DNA from 2 places in the Stenotrophomonas sp. YJH_SMC_123 genome. Region 2 is predicted to be linked to the other one. Evidence: predicted binding sites of a transcription regulator. Region 2 holds the regulator's gene; the other holds the start of a gene.
What was found. Region 2 encodes HrcA, which represses chaperone genes, less so after heat shock. Its sites were predicted from a motif close to TTNGCACTCNNNNNNNNNGAGTGCNAA; they were not measured.

Region 1 (3,410 bases), on a different contig from region 2:
GCTGCCGGTGCCTTCCTTGACCTTGTTGATGATGACCGACGGCTCGTCGCCGGCGTTGGCCACGATCTCGCGCAGCGGGGCTTCCATCGCACGCAGGGCGATCTGGATGCCGTGGTTCTGGTCTTCGTTGGCGCCCTTCAGGCCGGCCAGCGCGGTGATCGCGCGGACCAGGGCAACACCGCCGCCCGGAACCACGCCTTCTTCAACGGCCGCACGGGTCGCGTGCAGGGCGTCGTCGACGCGATCCTTCTTTTCCTTCATTTCGATTTCGGTCGAGGCGCCGACCTTGATCACGGCAACACCGCCGGCCAGCTTGGCCACGCGTTCCTGCAGCTTCTCGCGGTCGTAATCCGAGGAGGTGTCCTGGATCTGGGTCTTGATCTGCGCCACGCGTGCATCAACGTTGGCCTTGTCGCCGACGCCGTCGATGATGGTGGTGTTCTCCTTGGAGACCTGCACCTTCTTGGCGCGGCCCAGGTCCTTGATGGTGGCCTTCTCCAGCGACAGGCCGACTTCTTCGGAGATCACGGTGCCGCCGGTCAGCACGGCCATGTCTTCCAGCATCGCCTTGCGACGGTCGCCGAAGCCCGGGGCCTTGACGGCCACGACCTTGACGATGCCACGGATGGTGTTGACCACCAGGGTGGCCAGCGCTTCGCCTTCGACTTCCTCGGCCACGATCAGCAGCGGCTTGCCGGCCTTGGCGACACCTTCCAGCACCGGCAGCAGGTCACGGACGTTGGAGATCTTCTTGTCGTGCAGCAGGATGAACGGGTCATCCAGGTCAGCGGTCTGCGACTGCTGGTTGTTGATGAAGTACGGCGACAGGTAGCCGCGGTCGAACTGCATGCCCTTGACCACGTCCAGTTCGTTGTCCAGGCCCGAGCCTTCTTCAACGGTGATGACGCCTTCCTTGCCGACTTCCTTCATCGCGTCAGCGATGATCTGGCCGATCGACTCGTCCGAGTTGGCCGAGATGGTACCGACCTGGGCGATCGCCTTGTCGTCGGCGGTCGGCTTGGAGATGTTCTTCAGCTCGGCGACGGCGGCCGAGACGGCCTTGTCGATACCGCGCTTGAGGTCCATCGGGTTCATGCCGGCGGCAACGGCCTTGGCGCCTTCGCGGATCAGGGCCTGGGCCAGCACGGTGGCGGTGGTGGTGCCGTCGCCGGCATCGTCGTTGGTGCGCGAAGCAACTTCCTTCACCATCTGCGCGCCCATGTTCTCGAACTTGTCAGCCAGTTCGATCTCCTTGGCGACGGAGACGCCGTCCTTGGTGATGGTCGGCGCGCCGAAGCTCTTTTCCAGCACGACGTTGCGGCCCTTCGGGCCCAGGGTGGCCTTGACGGCATTGGCGAGAACGTTGACGCCGCGCACCATGCGCGAACGGGCGTCTTCACCGAAACGAATATCCTTGGCAGCCATTGCATTTACCTCATTGGTAGCGCCGGACGATGCCCGGCGGCTGGGAGTTTGGGATCAGGTTGAAACAGGTCGCGCCGGGGCTCAGCCGATGACGGCGAGCACGTCGTCTTCGCGCAGGACCTTGTATTCGACGCCTTCGCTCTTGTACGAGCTGCCGGCGTACTGGCCGTAGATGACCTTGTCGCCGACCTTCAGCGACGGCGCGCGCACGTTGCCGTTGTCCAGCGGCTTGCCCGGGCCGACGGCCACGACCTCACCCTTGGTGGACTTTTCCTTGGCCGAGTCGGGGATGACGATGCCACCGGCGGAGATTTCGTCGGCTTCGATCGGCTTGACCACAACGCGGTCGTGCAGCGGCTTGATGCTCATAGGAGACCTCTTAAGTGATTGATTGGTCTAAAAAAGTCCGGCGATGTTAGCACTCACCCCAGGCGAGTGCCAGAACCGCACGTGAAGAAACCCGACAACGTCGGGAGCAGGGCAGAGATGGAGCCCCGCCGCCCCCTTTCAAGGGCGGAATGAAAAAATTTTTCCGCCCGCGCGCCTCGGCCAAGGCGTCGGTCCTGGACAATTTCGGTGACAAGCGTCGCACTGTCAGATATCTGACGTTCATTTACGACAAAGTGTCACTGGATCGGCCTTAGGCTCGGTCAGGCATTCCCAATCACAAGGAGTAGTCGATGCGATTGCTGTCCCCGCTTGCCGCCGCCTGCCTGCTGGCACTGGCCGCCGCGCCGGCCCAGGCCGAGGTTTTCATCAACGAACTGCACTACGACGACAGCACCGCCGCCGGTGACGTCGGCGAAGCCATCGAAGTGGTCGCCACCGCCGGCGAGGACCTGTCCGGCTACCGCCTCTACCTCTACAACGGCAGCAATCCTTCGGCGGCCGCGGTCTACGCCAACAACCCGGTCCCGGCCGGCACCGCCGCCGGCTGCGGCAGCGCGACCATCGCCGTGGTCAACTACCCGACCAACGGCATCCAGAACGGCCCCAACGACGGCATCGCCCTGGTCGATGCCAGCGGCAAGGTGGTCCAGTTCCTCAGCTACGAGGGCGCCATCACCGCCTCCGGTGGCCCTGCCGCCGGCATGACCAGCCAGAACATCCCGGTGGCCGAGACCAACAGCACGGCCGCGGGCACCTCGCTGCAGCTGACCGGCAGCGGCAGCCAGTACACCCACTTCACCTGGGCCGAGTCGGCCAGGCAGACCTTCGGCAGCTGCAACAACGGCCAGACCTTCAGTGGCGGCGGAACCCCGGGCCCGAACACACCGCCGTCGGTCTCCACCACCACCCCGGCGCAGGGCAGCAGCACCTTCCCGGCCGCCGCCGACCTGGAAGTGGTGTTCAGCGAGACGGTGAACCTGGCCAGTGGCGCCTTCGCCCTGAGCTGCGGCACCTCCGGCAGCGTGCCGTTGACCTTCCCGGCCAGCGGCCGCAGCGTGAAGCTGTCCACCAACACTGCGCTGGTGGCCGGTGAGGCCTGCCGCTTCGACATCCGCGCCGCGCGCATCACCGACCTGCAGGGCGCGCACCCGGCCGCCGACAGCCGCATCGCCTTCACCGTGGCCAGCACCGGCGGCAATCCGGACCCGGGCAACCCGGGCGTGCCGGCCGGCTATTACTCCAAGGTCAACACCAGCAGCCCCAGCCAGCTGCGCTGCTCGCTGCATGCCACCATCAAGGGCCACACCGCCTACCCTTACAGCGGCTCGGGCACCAGTACCTGGACCATTCTGGAAATCGCCGACGAGGATCCGAACAATTCCGGCAGGATCCTCGATGCATATCGCAACCACAGCTACGCCAAGGTGACCGATCGCGCCGGCAGTGGCAGTGGCCTGAAGTACAACCGCGAGCACACCTGGCCGAACTCGCTGGGCTTTGCCACCACCACCGGTGACAAGGGCCTGCCGTACGCGCCGTATACCGACACCCACATGCTGTACCTGACCGACGCGCAGTGGAACGCCGACCGTGGC
Region 2 (3,410 bases):
TTGCGGCCGATCAGGCGCTTCACCGCGTAGAAGGTGTTCTTCGGGTTGGTGACGGCCTGGCGCTTGGCCGAGGCGCCCACCAGGACTTCGCCGTCCTTGGTGTAGGCGACGATCGACGGGGTGGTGCGATCGCCTTCCGAATTCTCGATGACGCGGGCCTTGCCGCCGTCCATGATCGCCACGCACGAGTTGGTGGTGCCGAGGTCGATACCAATGATCTTGCCCATGGGGGAGACTCCTGAGGATGCTTGTTGGGGTCAGTCCGGCCGTTCGGCCGGTGGATGAATACGATGTGGGGGAGGCTCGTGGAACATTCAAGCCATCTCCCGAACGCTGTGTTTCCGGTCGCCCGGCGCGTTCAGCGTCGGGCCGGGTGACGGGACATTCCCGCCTTCCGGCCCTGGAGGGGTCAGTCGGCGGCCACCACCACCAGCGCCGGCCGCAGCAGGCGCTCGTTGAGCAGGTAACCCTTCTGGAACACGGTCACCACGCTGCCCGGGGCGGCGTCTGGGGCCGGCACCTGGCTGATGGCCTGGTGGTGTTCCGGGTTGAACGGCTGGCCGATCGGGTCCAGCAGGACCAGCCCGTTGTCGGCGGCAACCTTCAGCAGCTGCTTGTAGGTCAGCTCCAGGCCCTCGCGCAGCGGATGCGGGTCATCGCCGGCCGCCTTCAAGCCGGCATCCAGGCTGTCGAACACCGGCAGCAGCTCGCCCAGCAGCTTCTCGTTGGCGAACTTGCGGGCCTGCTCGATGTCACGGGCAACGCGCTTGCGCTGGTTCTCGAGGTCGGCGCGCTCACGCAGCGCATCGGCCTTGATCTGCTCGACCTCGGCGCGCAGGCGCTCCACTTCGTCGTTGACGCCGGCGGCGGCGGCCGCATCGGCGGCAGTCTGCTGGGATTCGATATCTGGATGTTCGTGGTTCATGTCTGGGTCCCTGGCGGTCAGTCTCCGCCTCCACCCACCCTAGTGTGGGCGGGATGCTGCGTTTCAAGCGTCGGATGTTCCAGGAGTGCGCCCGGCTGGCGAAAACGCCGCGCCGAGTACATCGGCAGTAGCCTGGACCAGCGGGATCATCCGGTCGTAGGCCATCCGCTTGGGGCCGATCACGCCCAGCACGCCCAGCACCTGGCCATTGGCCGTGTAAGGGGCAGTGACCAGCGAGACGCCCTGCAGCGGCATCATCCCGGTCTCCTCGCCGATGAAGATGCGCACGCCGGGCGCCTGGATGGTCCGCTCCAGCAGCTGCAGGATCTCCCGCTTGCTGGAGAACAGCTCGAACAGCTCGCGCAGCCGCTCCAGGTCGGACAGGTCCTGCACCCCCATCAGACGGGTCTGCCCGGCCACCAGCATGTCGTCGGCCGCCGGCTGCAGGGCCTGCTCGGCCAGCTCGATGCTGTGCGCCAGCAGCTGCTCCAGCTCCGAACGGGCATCACGCAGTTCCAGCAGCAGGCGGGTGCGGATCTCGGCCATCGGCAGGCCGGCGAAATGCGCGTTGAGGTAGTTGGCGACCTGTTCCAGCTGGCCCGGCGCGAACTCCTGGCGGGTCTCGATGACCCGGTTCTGCACCTCGTTGTCGGCGAACACCAGGATCGCCAGCACCCGGCGCCCGTCCAGCGCCACGAAATCGATCTGGCGGAACGCGAACTGCTCGCGCCGCGGGGCGCTGACCACGCCGACGAAGTGGCTCATCGCCGACAGCAGCTCCGAGGCGCTGCCAAGCAGGGCCTGGGTGCTGCCGCCGCCGGCCAGTTCCTGGCGCAGCCGGGCCAGCTCGCCTTCGCCCGGCGGCTGCATCTGCAGCAGGCTGTCGACGAACACCCGGTAGCCATGTGCGGTCGGGACGCGCCCGGCCGAGGTGTGCGGCGAAGCCAGCAGCCCCAGGTCTTCCAGGTCACCCAGGATGTTGCGGATGGTGGCCGGACTGACCTCCAGCCCGGCCACGCGCGCCAGCGTCTGCGAGCCGACCGGCTCACCGTCCTGGATGTAACGCGCGATCAGCGTGCGCAGCAGATGGCGCGCACGCGGGGCAAGCTGGTCGGGAGAACCGTGCATGGAATCAACCTGTGAGACACGGACACTAGATAATGGCGGCGGATCACCTTGGCAAGTCATTGGACCTCCCGCGCCCGCGTGCTAGCGTTGCGCGGCTGCTGACACCCCTTTACCCATGCTCAGACATCTTTCGATCAAGGATTTCGCCGTCGTCCGCGCCACCGAACTGGAGTTCGGGCCAGGCATGACCGTGGTTTCAGGCGAGACCGGCGCCGGCAAGTCACTGATGGTCGACGCGCTGGGCTTCCTGTCCGGCCTGCGCGCCGACAGCGGCGTGGTCCGCCACGGCGCCGCGCGCGCCGAGCTGTCGGCCGAGTTCGCGCTGGACCAGCTGCAGGCCGCGCGCCAGTGGCTGGCCGACAACGAGCTGGACGACGAGGAGCAGTGCCAGCTGCGCCGCGTGATCCGTGCCGATGGCGGCTCGCGGGCCTGGATCAACGGCCGCCCGGTGACCCTGGCCCAGCTGGCCGACCTGGCCTCGCTGCTGGTGGAGATCCACGGCCAGCACGAGCAGCAGGCCCTGCTGGCACGCCCATCACAGCTGGCCCTGCTGGATGCCTATGCCGGCAACGAGGACGAGCGCCGCCAGGTGCGCCGCGCCGCTGCGGCCTGGCAGGCCCTGGTCGATGAATCACTGGCGCTGTCGCAGCAGGGCGACGTCAGTGACCGGATCGGCTTCCTGGAGCACCAGCTGCGCGAGTTGGACCGCGAGGATCTGGAACCCGAATCGATTGCCGCACTCGGTGCCAGCCACCGTCGCCAGGCCCACGCCAGCGCCCTGCTGAGTGCCTGCCAGGCGGCCAGCAACCAGCTCAACGGCGACGACGGCAGTTCCGCGCTGGACCTGCTGCAGCAGGTGCGCCACGAGCTGTCGCGCCTGATCGAGCACGACCCGCGCCTGGGCGAGGTGGACGGGCTGATCGAGAACGCCTCGATCCAGCTGCACGAAGCCCTGTCGCTGCTGGACCGCGTGCATGACGACCTCGACGCCGACCCGGAACAGTTCGAGGAGAACGAGCGTCGCCTCGGCCGCCTGCACGACCTGGCCCGCAAGCACCGTGTGCCGATGGACGAGCTGGGCGCGCAGCGCGAGCGCATGCACGCCGAAGTGGAACAGCTGCGTGGGGCTGACGAACGCCTGCAGCGCCTCGCCGGCGAGATCGACAAGGCCGCTGCGGCCTGGCGCGTGCAGGCCGGGCTGCTGACCGCCAGCCGCCGCGCCGCCGCTGCCGAGCTGTCGGCCACCACCACCGGCATCATCGCCGAGCTGGGCATGGGCGGCGGCCAGTTCCTGATCGAGCTGGAACCGCAGGACGCCGGCAAGCCCGACCCGCAGGGTGCCGAGCGCGTGGAATTC

Region 1: a site for HrcA is predicted at 1,841-1,867, ahead of AC5P5W_RS08635 (co-chaperone GroES). Genes of this name have one in related genera too.

Annotation. Positions count from the first base shown of each region.
Region 1 covers NZ_JCAFRM010000003.1:111,475-114,884, forward strand. The annotation lists gene groL (chaperonin GroEL) at 1-1,425, opposite strand, end outside; gene AC5P5W_RS08635 (co-chaperone GroES) at 1,507-1,794, opposite strand; gene AC5P5W_RS08640 (endonuclease) at 2,106-3,410, shown strand, end outside.
Region 2 covers NZ_JCAFRM010000001.1:772,552-775,961, reverse strand. The annotation lists gene dnaK (molecular chaperone DnaK) at 1-227, opposite strand, end outside; gene grpE (nucleotide exchange factor GrpE) at 410-925, opposite strand; gene hrcA (heat-inducible transcriptional repressor HrcA) at 989-2,053, opposite strand; gene recN (DNA repair protein RecN) at 2,169-3,410, shown strand, end outside.